Regions from separate parts of the Brevibacillus sp. JB24b genome, predicted to be linked through region 3. Evidence: predicted binding sites of a transcription regulator. Region 3 holds the regulator's gene; each other region holds the start of a gene.
The links. The regulator LexA, encoded in region 3, represses DNA repair genes until DNA is damaged. The targets are predictions, from matches to a motif close to CGAACATATGTTCG.
Positions count from the first base shown of each region.

Region 1: recA (recombinase RecA) is a predicted target of LexA. The motif match lies at 2,940-2,953, and genes of this name have one in related genera.
Region 2: ACQV1I_RS11030 (YolD-like family protein) is a predicted target of LexA. The motif match lies at 3,477-3,490, and genes of this name have one in related genera.

Region 1 is NZ_JBNVQV010000001.1:3,576,094-3,581,167, reverse strand. It holds gene ACQV1I_RS16675 (competence/damage-inducible protein A) at 16-1,260, shown strand; gene ACQV1I_RS16670 (DEAD/DEAH box helicase) at 1,277-2,866, shown strand; gene recA (recombinase RecA) at 3,041-4,099, shown strand; gene ACQV1I_RS16660 (RecX family transcriptional regulator) at 4,182-4,844, shown strand.
Region 2 is NZ_JBNVQV010000001.1:2,228,108-2,233,181, reverse strand. It holds gene ACQV1I_RS11055 (YetF domain-containing protein) at 1-456, shown strand, start outside; gene ACQV1I_RS11050 (DUF2935 domain-containing protein) at 883-1,689, shown strand; gene ACQV1I_RS11045 (hypothetical protein) at 1,862-2,020, shown strand; gene ACQV1I_RS11040 (hypothetical protein) at 2,047-2,406, opposite strand; gene ACQV1I_RS11035 (N-acetylmuramoyl-L-alanine amidase) at 2,485-2,934, opposite strand; gene ACQV1I_RS11030 (YolD-like family protein) at 3,119-3,457, opposite strand; gene ACQV1I_RS11025 (hypothetical protein) at 3,705-4,364, shown strand; gene ACQV1I_RS11020 (hypothetical protein) at 4,377-4,940, shown strand.
Region 3 is NZ_JBNVQV010000001.1:3,444,838-3,449,911, reverse strand. It holds gene ACQV1I_RS16080 (GNAT family N-acetyltransferase) at 1-203, shown strand, start outside; gene ACQV1I_RS16075 (hypothetical protein) at 327-746, opposite strand; gene ACQV1I_RS16070 (DUF456 domain-containing protein) at 842-1,330, shown strand; partial or broken gene ACQV1I_RS16065 (isochorismatase family protein) at 1,515-1,912, opposite strand; gene lexA (transcriptional repressor LexA) at 2,030-2,650, opposite strand; gene ACQV1I_RS16055 (LysM peptidoglycan-binding domain-containing protein) at 2,812-3,198, shown strand; gene ACQV1I_RS16050 (DUF896 domain-containing protein) at 3,277-3,471, shown strand; fluoride riboswitch at 3,541-3,600, shown strand; gene crcB (fluoride efflux transporter CrcB) at 3,661-4,065, shown strand; gene crcB (fluoride efflux transporter CrcB) at 4,052-4,414, shown strand; gene ACQV1I_RS16035 (HelD family protein) at 4,492-5,074, shown strand, end outside.

The DNA.
Region 1 (5,074 bases), 130 kb from region 3:
TTGGGATGAAGAGTGATGAAAGCGGAAATTATCGCGGTTGGAACTGAGTTATTACTTGGACAAATTGCTAATACAAACGCACAATTCTTATCGCAAAAGTTAGCTGAAGTAGGAATTAATGTTTATTATCACATAACAGTTGGCGATAATTATGAACGAATGCTACAAGTGATAGAACGTGCGAAATCGCGTTCCGATCTCATCATTTTTACCGGAGGGTTGGGCCCTACGCAGGATGATTTGACCAAAGACGTAGTGGCCGACCATCTTGGTCACAAGCTGGTCACGGATGAAAAAGCAATGGCGAACATTCGTGATTTTTTTGAGCGACGCGGTATTGACATGACAGATAACAATCGTAAGCAAGCCCTTGTAATTGAGGGATCGACGGTCTTTGACAATGATCACGGAATGGCACCAGGAATGGGGATTACCCAAGAGGGCGTAACGTATGTCTTGTTGCCTGGTCCCCCAAGCGAAATGTATCCGATGGTGGAAAATTATTTGATGCCATTTTTGGCTTCTTTAGGGAATGAGCATCAAATCTTTCATTCTCGTGTCTTTCGCTTTTTTGGTATCGGAGAATCTTTGTTAGAAGCAAAGCTGATTGACTTAATTGAAGGGCAATCCAACCCGACAATTGCCCCATATGCCAAGGAGTTTGAGGTGACGTTGCGCATAACGGCTCGCGCTACTTCTGTGGAGGAAGCCGAGAGTTTGTTACTTCCTGTCGAAGAGGAGATTCGCAATCGCGTAGGTGAGTTTATATATGCAGTAGGGGAATCTCCGTTGCATCAGGTACTCTATGAGCAACTACTATTAAAACAGCAGACGATCTCTTTTGCTGAAAGCTGTACAGGGGGCACTGTTTCACAACTGCTTACCTCGATTCCTGGCGCGTCGCAAGTATATCGAGGAGGTATTGTTTGTTATTCTAACGAAATGAAACATCAATGGCTGGATGTGCCTCTTGACGTCCTAGAGACAGAAGGAGCTGTCAGTGAAACAACGGCTCGGCTTTTAGCTGAGAATATTCGCCAAAAGATGGGCACAACCTATGGCGTTTCTGTTACCGGTGTAGCAGGACCTGAATCTTCCGAGGGAAAACCTGTAGGACTGGTCTATATCGGAATCGCCAGTGAGAAGCAGCCTACTTTGGTAAAAAAGGTGCAGGTTGCGGGACAGCGCAGAGCTATAATTGGACGTGTTGCCAAGTATGCTCTATATCACACCCTCCAGCAGCTTCACTGTAATGACTAAAAGAAAGGTGACTATCATGACGATTTTTTCAGATTTAGCTTTACATAAAAATGTGTTGCAAGCTATTCATGATATGGGCTTTGAAGAACCATCACCAATTCAAGCGGCTTGCATCCCCAAGATATTAGAGGGTGGCGACCTGATCGGACAGGCTCAAACAGGAACAGGGAAAACTGCTGCGTTTGGGATTCCACTAGTCGAGGCCTTAAACCCTACTAACAATCGGATACAGGCGATTGTGTTGACTCCAACTCGTGAACTTGCCATACAGGTGGCAGGAGAATTGGTGAGAATATGTAAATACAAAAAAATTCGCACCCTTCCCATCTATGGTGGTCAATCGATTAGTCATCAGATTCGTGCGCTTCGACAAGGTGTGCATGTGGTGATCGGTACTCCTGGGCGTGTTTTGGACCATTTGCGTCGTAAAACGCTCCATCTTGAAAATGTAAAAATGCTTGTTCTCGATGAAGCAGATGAAATGCTGGATATGGGTTTTATTGAAGATATCGAGACAATTCTTAGTCACATGAAAGCTGAACGTCAAACCTTGCTTTTCTCAGCAACGATGCCTCCTGAAATCAAGCGATTAGCTCATCGCTACATGAAAAATCCCGAGACCGTGGCTATCAGTCGTGAAGAAGTCACAGCTCCTTCTATTGAACAAGTGTATTATAAAGTTTTTGAACGTAATAAACGGGAGAGCTTATGCCGGATTCTCGATAGTCAGGATGTAGAGCTTGGTATCATTTTCTGTAGGACAAAGCGTGGAGTAGACGAATTAAGCGAAGCCTTGCAAGCACGAGGATATTTGGCAGATGGATTACATGGTGACTTATCGCAAGCACAGCGCGATAAAGTGATGAAGGCTTTCCGGGAAGGTACTATTGAGTTCTTGATTGCTACAGATGTAGCAGCTCGTGGTATTGATGTAGGTAACGTATCACATGTTATTAATTATGATATTCCACAAGATCCGGAAAGCTACGTGCATCGAATTGGCCGTACAGGACGGGCTGGACGTAAGGGAATTGCCATGACACTAGTTACTCCACGAGAGATGCGTCAACTGATGGTGATTCAAAAACAGACCAAAGCATCTCTGGTTACTCGCACTGTGCCTACCTTAGAAGAGATTGCTGAGCGTAAACGTACCCAATTACGTGAACAACTACGTTCGTTGATTGTAAGTGATTCTACGAACAGTATGTATCAAGAAATTGTTGAAGAGTTAATGCAGGAGCATGAACCGGCTAAAGTTGCCGCGGCAGCCCTACATCTTGCATTTCATACTGATCCAAGTGGAAATGATGAGGAAGAAGGGTACAACTTTGGTGAGACGGGTGCAGCTAGAGGAATGGTGCGTTTCTTCCTAAATGTAGGACGAAATGTTAACATGAAGCCTCAAGATCTTGTACGGGAGATTTCCGAATCGGTGGGCATTCCGGGCAAATCAGTCGGACGGATTGATATTTTTGAAAACTTCACCTTTGTAGAAGTTCCAGAAGATGTTGCTCCGTTTGTTTATGAGGCGTTAAGACAGACGCGCATCAACGGTAAACGTATTAATCTGGAGCCTGCTAAACCGCGAACACGAAAATCATAATTTGGCCGTATAGAAGGTTTTTTCACCTGGAGGTTGAGTGAAAATGCCTTCTTTTTTCTATATAATTTCCATGCGAATATTTGTTCGCAAAAAATACTTGGCAAACCCCTCTATCTCGATGTATGATACATACATAAGAAAAAGTTGAGTGGAACGAGAAAGGGAGTGTCACTATTGTCAGATCGTCGCGCTGCGCTAGAGAGTGCTTTAAGACAAATAGAAAAACAGTTCGGGAAAGGCTCCATCATGAAGATGGGGGAAATGGCACATTCACAGGTTTCTACTGTTTCAACAGGAGCCTTAGCTCTTGATATCGCACTTGGTGTCGGCGGTTTCCCACGTGGTCGTATTATTGAGATTTATGGACCAGAATCCTCTGGTAAAACGACGGTTGCGCTTCATGCCATTGCAGAGGTACAGAAGCAAGGTGGACAAGCAGCCTTTATTGATGCAGAGCATGCCTTAGACCCTGTTTATGCTGCTAAATTGGGTGTTAACATAGAAGAATTACTTTTATCCCAACCAGATACAGGAGAACAAGCATTAGAAATTGCGGAAGCTCTCGTACGCTCTGGCGCTGTAGATATTATCGTAGTAGACTCCGTAGCGGCTTTGGTTCCAAAAGCTGAGATTGAAGGAGAAATGGGAGACTCTCACGTTGGTCTACAAGCTCGTTTGATGTCTCAAGCTTTACGTAAGCTTTCTGGAGCTATTAACAAATCCAAAACGATTACGATCTTCATTAACCAGTTGCGTGAAAAAGTGGGTGTTATGTTTGGTAACCCAGAAACTACTCCTGGTGGACGAGCTTTGAAGTTCTATGCTAGTGTACGTCTAGATGTACGTAAAGCAGAGGGTATTAAACAAGGCAATGATGTAGTAGGTACGAAGACTAAAATTAAAGTTGTAAAAAATAAAGTGGCTCCTCCGTTTAAAGTAGCCGAAGTAGATATTATGTATGGAGAAGGTATTTCTAGAGAAGGAAGTATTCTGGATATTGGAGCTGAGCTGGACATTGTTGCAAAAAGCGGTGCTTGGTATGCATTTAATGATGAACGATTAGGTCAAGGTCGTGAAAATGCAAAACAGTTCTTGAAAGAGAACCCAGCTATTGCGGCTCAGATTGACCAAAAAATTCGAGAATATTACAGCCTGAATCCTAATTCCATCCCAGAGGGGGAAGCGGTTCTCGATCCAGAGCAGGAGGAAGAACCAACTTTTGATTTAGAGTAGAAGAGATGTAAGCCTGTCGTATTCTGTGCGACAGGCTTTTTATGTAAAGAGAAGGCAGTATTCGATAAGAGTAGGAGGAAACATGAAAACCTCAGGGGTAATCACGGCCGTTCATAGGGATTCTAAACGAAAACAGATATATTTGATTGATCTGGACAATGAATTTGCATTTGAAGTGCACGAGGAAGTCTTCATTAAGTATCACTTGATGAAAGGGACAGAGGTAGATAGTAATTTTTTCGCAGAGGTATTACGAGCGGATCATGAGAACAGAGCCTATTTGGCTGCTATCAATTATCTTAGCTATCGTCCACGTAGTTCCAGAGAAGTGGAAAGATATCTAATGGGTAAGGAGTTTTCACTAGAACTAGCGGAACGAATAGTAGAGAAGTGTACGCGAGAAGGGTATGTAAATGATGAGTTGTTTGCTAAAAAATGGGTAGAAGAGAGACTACGTTTGAAACCTCGGGGAGCTTATATGCTAAAGATGGAATTGAAGCAGAAGGGAATTGCCCCAAGTTTGATAGAAAAAGTATTGGGAAGAATAGAATATGAACAGGAGCTAGATGCAGCTCGTTCTTTATTACGAGGAAAATTGGCAAGGAAAACAGCCTCAATCGATCAAAAAACAGAGTATAAGCTCTTACAATTTTTGTTACGGAAAGGTTTTTCGCATTCTATTGTTCAACAGGTAAGAAATGAATGGAGAACAAAAAACTGGACTGAGGAAGAAGATGAGCAGTGAGGGCGTATACTGTATAATCTTTCCCTATTCGAAGCAATCCTACTCCCCACAAGGTCTACTCCTTGACAAGGCTTGTTCGCAAATAATAAAATAGGTTTGTATTACTTGGTGTTTGATAACTTTTTGCGATTAGCAATCCATAACTGAACATCCATGAGACCTATGTCTATCATGATTGCAGTCGACCGAGTCGCATCGGTCTTGTTTTTTAGGCTATGGATGCCAAATGT
Region 2 (5,074 bases), 1.2 Mb from region 3:
TCGAACAAAGCAAGAGTTATACTTGATGGTCAACCCACAATCCTTATTAAAAAAGGAAAAATTATGGCAGACGCTTTAGCCCGGGTTCGAATGAACATGGATGACCTGAGCATGTTGTTGCGTGAAGAACATGTATTTACAATTAAGGATGTTGCATATGCCATTTTAGAACCTAACGGTCGTCTAAGTGTAATGAAAACAAAGGGTGCTACTAGTGTAACGAGAGAAGATTTGAAGATAAATAAGGCAGAAGTAACCATTTTCCCTTCAGAATTAATCGTAGATGGTCAGATTGTGGAGAAGAATCTGAAAGAATTTAACCTCAATAAAAAATGGCTACTTCAAGAATTAGACAAGCAAGGCATTACCTCATTAAAGGATGTGTTTTTTGCTGAACTCCAAGAAGATGGTTCAGTAATTATTGATAAAAAAGGAAACACTCATGAGTATAATTAGTTTTGTTTAGTAGTCTTTTATTGGATAAACCTTATCTGAATTTCTGTTCAAACCACCCCATCACCTTGGTTCCCAATGTTTCCATGATCTGATGTACGATCACTGTGCCTCCTCCCTGAGAAATTCAAGGTTTACTTTTTGTAAAATCACTGTTGAAAAATAACCACTAAAACCTTCTAAAAACACCACTTGTGTCCCACTTTTCGCTGTAAATCCATCATCCGTTTGACAAGACCAGATTTTACCGTAATTATTTGAAAATCTCAGCTTCTGTGCATGTGTGCATGCCACTTGGTCACCTTTTTTTAGACATTGATCTCCCTCCACATACGGCGTAATATCCCCACCTTTAGATTATCTAGAGACCCCCATAACATACCTCTAGCTTTACATACATATTCTGGACTATATAAGGGAGGGGACAACGTGAATAACAATACTCGAGAGAATATTTTGTTTGAGCACCGATTCTGGCTACAAATTCTGGGGGATCATTCCCGGTTTATTTTTGAATCATTAGCTCCGAAAGAGCAAGCAGAGATCGAGCGAGCTAACTACTTTATCCACACATTTGACAGATTATTGGAATATGCACGCAATAATCTGTCTGCTGAAGAAATCAATACGCTCAACCAACAGGCAAACAGTGAAACGCAAAACTTACGCCAGTTTAAGCTTCATCTTCTAGAACGACATCTTATTGGTAAAATTTCCATCAGTCTTCCTCCAACTTTTATAAACCATATGGTTAATGAACTGGAAGAATATCAACGAATCCTTGAGGCTTGTCTATCCGATAATTGGCCTCTTACATCTCATCCCCTTTACTATCATCTGGTTTGGCTCTTGGATGCTGTGGGGCATGCTGATACCATCACTTCACACCTAGATATGGTGGAACATGACTACAAGCAAAAAAGCAAGCACTTTACAAAACAATTTGAACATTTTCATCTCAAAGCAATCGAATTAGCCGGTTACCTACGGACAAATTTATCAGACTTCCCAGCGCTACATCGTTTTAATCATGAGACTGAAATGGAAATTCAACTATTTCAGGCCTTTTTGCATGAATTGGAGGAGCTACGATTGAAGGATGAGATATTAGGAACGTTGTCTCCACTTATGGCCGATCATATGTCAAGAGAAGAGTGTTATTATTTGATGAAGCTATCCGAAGTGTCTGAGGTCAAATCACCTGACTGTTATCCAACCAGACCCCGAATTGAATAAAAATTAGGGAGGACAGCCTTTTAAAAATAACTCTAAGTCTATCGAATCTCCCTTTTGACCAATAATGTGTGTTTTTAAATCACTTTGGATAAATTTTAAAAAATTAGTGAAACCTAGAACATAAAATAGCTAAACGTTAGAAAGAATCAAATCCATTAGGGTGGTGATTATAATGGACTCAAAACAACGTTCCGCAAAGGAAGAACCAACGATAGCTCCAAGTATGAACGGTCATGATCCACTTGAAGAAAAAGCGAGCACTGATGAAGTAGAAAAAGGGGAATATACTTCAGTCACTAAGCTTTTTCTTGACCGCACTCCAGAAGATTAGAAACGGGTAACCTATCCGTTTCTTTTTTAGTCCCAATTCGCCACGTTACAATGGCACCAAGGAGTATCATACAAAATACTTAGTTCTTGTTTATCAGCTGCTTTTGTTTTTAACGTTACTACACCAATTTTTTGATTATCCCAATAGGTTAAAAACTCTAGAACCTCATTACCAAATGTATAAATATAATTTTCACACGTAGCTGATTCATAGCAATCTTTTACTTCCATTTTATACTCTGTACCATACGTTTTGAAAACCTCTTCCTTTGTTCTTGGCAATTTTTCTCCCTCAAGATACTCCATATAAGAGATGCTTTTTATTACTTTATCGTTTTGCAAAATCAGCGTATTTGACAGTCCCTTTTTACTTCGATATGCTAGCAATTTTGTCTCTCCCTTTTCATCTTCTGATACAGATTCTTCAATTTGTGATCCTCCTTATTTGATGGCAGTTACATTTCATTATCTACCATCATTTACAAATTTATCGTGATATATCTTTACCTTTTTCATGTAGTAATCCCAATCCCAATATTTCCCTGGATCAGTATGTGTTTGATTCGGGTACTCGCTATGTCCCTTAATGTGTTTTCTGTTAACTGGGATATCATAGGTGTAAGCTAACTTCGCTGCTAGTTTTGCAGATTCTCTATACATAATATTTGTAAACCATTTTGGATCATCAACATACCCTTCATGTTCAATGCCAATAGTGTATGAATTTGCACTTCTTGCGTGATAAGCTGCATTCTTATCATTTACCATTTGAGTTATATCACCGTCATCACTTACATAGTAATGCGCAGAAGAAGCCCCACTACTATCATGGTCTTTTTGTGCCCAATCAATAGATCCAGTATATGTGCCTTCCATAACATGAATGACTAGATGAGTAATATCTTTTTGTTTCATTCCGTTACGTTCCTTCGCGTTCCTTCGTGTCAGCATAAACGCAACTTCTTACATATTTTTGATACCGTTGCGTTCCTTCACGTTCCTTTGCGTTCCTTGAAGTCGGTTTGCAAAATGGTTTGCAATGTTTGCAAAAGAAAAAGTCGTTTCCTAAATGTAAGGAGACGACTTTCCTCATTATAGATTACATATCTACCTTCACTACATCTTCTACAGGTATCCACCAAAAATCTTCATCATTCTTTAGCTTAATCTGTTTAAACGTTGAATCAAACTTCTCTACCCATCCCCAAGCAGATTCAATTACTCCTCTACCCTCTTTTGTTTCTTTCCACCAGCTAATCGTTAATGCATAGTCATACTGACGTGAGTCAGATATCCTGTAGCAAAACTCGGCTAACTCATCCTCTTCAATGATCGGTTTCTCGATCAGTTTCTTATCCTCGTGATACTGGCGTAAAATCTCTACATGCTCTGGCAAAATAAATTTCGTTACAAGTGGATCAAGAATTTTGCTAGCCATCAAAACATCTCCTTGAATACGAATGTATGTTCTTATTTTATTAGATGATGAGGAGATTATGCAATGGTTATAAATGGTATTTAAACCGAATGTAAATGAAAGAAGTACTACCAAGCCTACACACGGTCACATTCTCGCAGGTGTCCTCTATATACCTTTCATACATAGCTTTAATATTAATATTTACATATTTGGATTTAATTGGTAATATAATTGGAAATTAATAGAAAATAGGAGGAACAAAAAAATGGCCTTTAAAAAGCTTTCTATTGCCGTAGGAATTTGTTTAGTAGTATCTGGAGGGAGTTCTGTGTTCGCAAAATCTCAGGATATGAATGAACCTACTATTACACATGAAACAATAGGTGATTTGGAAATCGTTGAAAAAGTCTGGGATACTCCTGTGAATTATGATTATGAGGATGCTCTTGAAGAAGATAGGGAATCGAAATATACTCCCAAGGGTATTAGTCCTCAGTATGTCGATTTCAATGAAACCGTTTATGAAATGAGCAAAAAGGATTTATATAAATCAAAAAGTTTTGAAACAGAAGTAACAAATAGGGGTTCGGAAAATGACTCTGTTACAAGATCAGTCTCAAGAAAAACATTTGTTACCGGAAAAGTAGGCGCATCAGCTGAAACAGCAGTTAATTGGAAGCTAATTCAAGGGAAAGTAGGAATAAATGCAGAGGTTGCATTTGGAAAGGAAACTGTTGAGACTACAACTTACACTTGGACCATCCCTGCAAATACTGTTACAACTATTGAGTACGGATCAAAAGCAGTGAGCACAAGTGGGAGTATAGTGAAGTACTTCCATGGGGAGCCAAAGAAAACCACTTATGTATACACCGATTACTCATATTCCGAGTATGCTGATAAAAATCCCAAAAAATTGAGGTAGCAAAAAAACTACATGAAAAGAACACCAGTCATTCCAGCCGTTCTCATTGCTTTATTATTTCTATTTAGTGGTTGTGCAGTAGATAAATCTTCGGGAAAAGTAGACAAAATATCAGAGGAAACGATTCAGAGAGTATCCACAGAAAGCAAGACCTATCAATCGATTAATGAGTACAGTAAAGAAATTGCTGGACAGCACCTGAAAACATCTGTACTTCAAATATCCCAAAAAGATACCTTAGCTGATCTTAAACTTGAAATTTCTATATCGGAATATTTAAGGGAAAAGATGGTGGATACTGAAAAACCTATTTATTTTACATTTGGGGACGTATTGGGTAGCAAAAAAATAGGGCAGTTACTTGTTGAATCTCCTCCAGTTATTCAAATTGATTTGAGTAAAGGTAAAGAAAACACCTATACTCTCTCACAACAACTCAAATTAAAAGAGAAACCGTCAGAGGAAGAGAAAAAAACACTTTTAACTCCGGAGAATTATGAGCTACAAGTACTAAATGAGGAAAAGCTAGCTGTAGCTGTTTTCATTGGATTGGAAACGCCAACTATTCAGAAATAAAGCATGAAAAACACAAAAGTCCTCCAACGGTTTATTTTTTCCGTCAGAGGGCTTTTGCGTATTAAAAATAGATAACCCCCTCCTCTTCCAATACTCCTTTAGGTCCGCAAGCACTCAAACAATAGAGCCAAAAA
Region 3 (5,074 bases):
AAGTGGCATTTCGCTTATTCCATCAATTCCAGGGAGAATGGGAAATTTCTGAGATCGAGCAAAATATTTCGGCACAGAAATTCTGGCGCGCATTAATTTCTGAATACACAAATAATAATTATCAAGAATTGAGAAGAGAGGATTGGGATGGTCCCATTCAAAAATTCTCGTCAATAGGTATTCAAAAAAGAGGAGGAGAATGAAAGATAATCTAGCATCTAAAATGGTGCTTATTTTATTGAAACTTATCATTCTCCTACAAACAGTCTTAGTAAGTACAGCGGATGTAAGTGGTGATTGTTGATAAGTATAGGATTTATTAAAGTCTAGTGAATAGTCACGTTACCTGAAATAGTGACAGGATTAATACCAGAGTTTTGTAGAAGAACAATCCAATGTGAATTTCGTGGCACAGTTACGGTAGATCCTTTTGGATAAATTTTTTCAGCTCCATACCGATTTGCATTCAGTAGGTACCACCCCAGCGTATCTACATGCTTGTCAAATGTAACAGTTACGGTACCACCTTTAGCTAGGAAAAAAGGTCCTGTGACCCCAGCTTCTCCATATCCTCTATCCCATTCCTTTACTGTTAATGCAAATGGAATAGAAAATTGACTGTAAGCATTACTACTCATACTTACTTGAGTTGTACTATGCTTTTCTTGAGCAGCATAACTAGTCGAGGACAGTAAGAAAACAACAGGTATTGCCAATAAAGAATAGAAGAAACGTATACCAAACAAGAAAAGGAAAACTTGTAAACAAAAATGAAACGTAGGAGAGCATTGATACGTACATATAGAAAACGGGTAAGATGCAACAAAGAGGGGGTTTAAACATGGATGTTTTATTGTGGTTGATCGTTATTCTCTTATTCGGTCTTAGTATCGCCGGCATCTTCTTGCCAGTGTTACCTGATACCGTTTTATTATGGGGCGGTTTCTTATTGTATCAGTTTGCGATTGCCGATCCGGGGGCAGGACTGCCGGTTTCCTTCTGGTGGGGAATGGGAATTTTGAGTGTGATGTTATATGGTGCTGACTTAATGACCAATATGTATTTTGTTAAAAAGTATGGCGGATCAAAGGCATCAGCAATTGGCTCAATATTAGGTATTATCATTGGTGTATTTACGTTTCCGCCATTTGGTATGATTATTCTTCCATTTGTATTTGTATTATTAATTGAAATGCTGATGCAAAAACAACCGGCTGAACGAGCTTTTAAGATAGCTATAGGAAGCCTCATTGGATTCTTCAGTAGTGCTATTGTGAAAATCTTTATTCAACTAATCATGATTATCTGGTTCTTTATTGTAGCTTTGTAAAAATTTTTTGTGGATAATCAAATCAGGTATTGAATTTTTGATCTAATGAACAAAACCGAGATTGTCAATTATTTTCTCTATGATCAACTGGAGAGAAAAGCGGCAATCTTGGTTTATTTTTTGTTCTTGAACAGGATTGGTCTTAATGGTAGAGTTTTGGTGCTCTTTTGAGAGTATGCCAACCTTACTTTTTCCGATAATGATTGTGAGTCGGAGAAAACAGATTTTCACGCGCATATCTTACAAGGGAAAAATAATCCACATGATCATGTCCATGTAACACCCGATTATGGTGAGTAATCATCTGTTCGGCAGGTAAACTGGTTGAATCTGTTGTAGAATGTCCGTCTCCAACTAGTGTTACATCAAAGCCATATATAGTAGCCGTTCTGACGGCTGTGTCAATACAGAGTTCTGTTTCAGCCCATCATGATTAGATGCTGTATCTGGTGATCTATGAATGCTCGAATGGATTTCAAAGCCCGTTCCATTCCCCTTAGCAACATCTTTATCTCTACTAAAGATGACGTAATAATCTGAATTAACTGCTTGTTGTATGACAGCATTAATCGAAAGTAATAGAAACGGTTGCTAGCTAAAAGGTTCAGAACGAAAAAACTCTTGGTGAGTATGATCTTTACCAAGAGTTTTTTCGTTCAAGCACGTTAGAAGTCAGCAAGTAAATTAAAATTCAATGTACTAGTGGAAAAGGCGGTAAACGCCAATCACTTTACCTAGAATTGTAACGCTATCTAAAATGATTGGTTCAAGCTGAGAGTTTTCTGGCTGAAGACGGAAGTGCGTTTTCTCTTTAAAGAAACGCTTAACAGTTGCTTCATCCTCTTCTGTCATCGCTACCACGATATCACCGTTATTGGCTACATTTTGTTGGCGAACAATTACGTAGTCGCCATCTAAAATGCCTGCCTCAATCATACTCTCTCCCATAACGCGCAACATGAAAACATTGTCAGACGTAACGATGTTTTCTGGCAATGGAAAATATTCTTCCACTTGTTCAATAGCTGCAATAGGCTGACCTGCCGTTACCTTACCAACCATTGGAACACGAACAATGGAGCTTTCATAATCATCCTGTATACGAGTTTCGTCCAATAGTTCAATAGCACGTGGCTTAGTAGGATCGCGGCGGATTAAGCCCTTTTTTTCAAGTCGTGCAAGATGACCGTGAACAGTGGAACTGGAAGCTAGTCCTACCGCTTCACCGATTTCTCGGACAGACGGGGGATAACCTTTATCTTTTACTTCCTTACGAATAAAATCAATGATCGCTTGTTGGCGATTGGAGAGTTTGGACATTTCGAACACCTCATTCTCTCGATCCAGATATTTTCTACATTATACCATGAGAATTTGCGTTCGACAAACATTAGTTCGATTTTGCCTACTTGACAGGAATGTTTGTTCGCATTATGATTATGCTATCGAAATGAGAACAAACGTTTGCGAGGGTGATGATAATGATGGTACAATCTAGCAATTGTCAGAATCTATACAAAGATAAAACAAGAACAACGACGAATAAGGACACGTTGGTACACTATAGAAGAGGGATAACACGCGGGCAGGCTATAGTAACGATACTGCTCATCATAATAGTATCCTTTGCAGCAGGCAGTATGATTTTTGGAAAAGAAAAAGTGGCTATTGCAGCTCCCAATACACAGCAAGAAGCTCTTGTCATTACCATTCAGCCAGGTGATACGCTGTGGAGTATTGCGGAAGCATATCAGCAGGAATCCGGGTTATCAGTTAGGGAACTAAAGGAAGAGATCATGATACGAAATCAATTAGATAGCCCAATGATTTATGCAGGAAATAATCTCGTTATTCCAGCATACCGGTAGGCTTTAAACCATAATTTATATCTCCTCTCTTTGGTCTTGTGTTATAATAAAGAGAAGTTAGTTGAGGAGGTATCACCATTGGTTACTGATGCAGAGGTAAAACGTATTAATGAATTAGCCAAGAAATCGAAGGGTGTTGGCTTAACTCCAGAAGAAAAAGCGGAGCAACAAGTTCTTCGTCAAAAATACATTGATGCTATGAAGGCTTCCTTGAAATCTAGTTTAGACTCGATCCGTTATGTAGAGGATGAGGAACCTAAGCATAAGCACTAGTCTATGTGATTTCTTTAAATAATCCACGTAGGAATAGTGCCGTTGATTAGGGTTACTTACAATTACAAGCAAATAAGAGGCGATGGAGTTCGCCCGAAGCGCCGTTAGGCTAATGACTCCTACCAGTAATATTGCTGGTAGGAGTTTGTTTGTATATGTGTCAGAAATAGATGATAGAGGAGGGAGTGCATGTCATTTTTTATTGTTGGACTATCAGGAATGATGGGGGCTGTATCTCGATATTTACTAGGAGCATGGACATCGGGCTGGTGGGGGCTTTCATTTCCTTTAGGAACGCTAGTAATTAATTTCATAGGCTGCATTGGATTAGGCATTCTCAATCAATATATCCTAACTCGAAATCAACTGCCTTCCTGGTTTACCGTAGGAGTAGGAACAGGGTTTATTGGCTCTTTTACTACCTTTTCGACTTTTAGTGTAGAGACGCTAACTCTTTGGCATCAGCATCAATATATGCTAGCGATTTGTTATGTGTTGGCCAGTCTATGGGGAGGGTTATTAATGGCATGGCTTGGTTCTTTGATAGGTACTCGATTAGCACAGAGAGGGAGCGAGACTGATGCTATTGAATAGTATAGGAGTAGCATTAGGCGGGTGTCTGGGAGCAGTGGCTCGCTATGGAATCAGTCTGCTGATAAATCGGCGTTATCAAGGAATGTTTCCATTGGCAACCTGCTGTATCAATATTCTTGGATGTTTTTTATTAGGTATAATAACAAGCTCTTCATTGGCCCCATTTTTTGTGGTAATGGCAGGAACAGGTTTTATGGGAGCTTTCACTACCTTTTCGACATATAAATGGGAAAGCTACTCTTTATTCACCAAAAAACGTTACCAGATAGGAATCATATACTTACTTATCAGTTATTCCTTGGGAATTTCATCTGCCGCACTGGGGATGTTTCTCGGAGTACATTTGTGATTTCTAAGATTGTCCTTGGATTTGTTATTTTGTTTTGATAAGATAAATATTCGTTTGATGAAAAGGAGGTTAGACATGTGACCATTCATCATCCTGCATATAAGGAAGAACAAGACCGGCTGGATAAAACGGTACATACCATTGAAAAGGAGATTGGACAGCTCCGAGAAGATCTGCGAGAGGCAACGGATGATTATGTTAAACAAGTAGTCAATTCTTCGAAAGCAAGGGATCTCTTTCATTTGGAAAGCTCCGTGAAAAAGCCCTACTTTGGTCGAGTGGATTTCATGAAGGAAGAAACGTATGAAATGGATTCCGTATACATCGGAAAACGTGGGATCGTAGAACGCGACACAATGGATAGTGTTGTAGTAGATTGGCGTGCACCTATTGCCAGTCTTTATTACAGTGGGGAGAACAAGGATGCTTTTTACCGAACACTTCAGGGAATTGTACGTGGAGAAGTAAAGCTAAAACGTAATTTTGCTATAGAAGATGCTCGGATTACAGGAATATATGATGGAGCTTTAAAAGAAAAAATTCATCGCGAGATTGGGGCGCCAGAGGATTTTCTTGAAGAAGGCTATATAGACGAATTTTTAGCTTCTAGTCTGAATCAAAATAACGATAGTCGATTAAAAGATATCGTTGCTACAATTC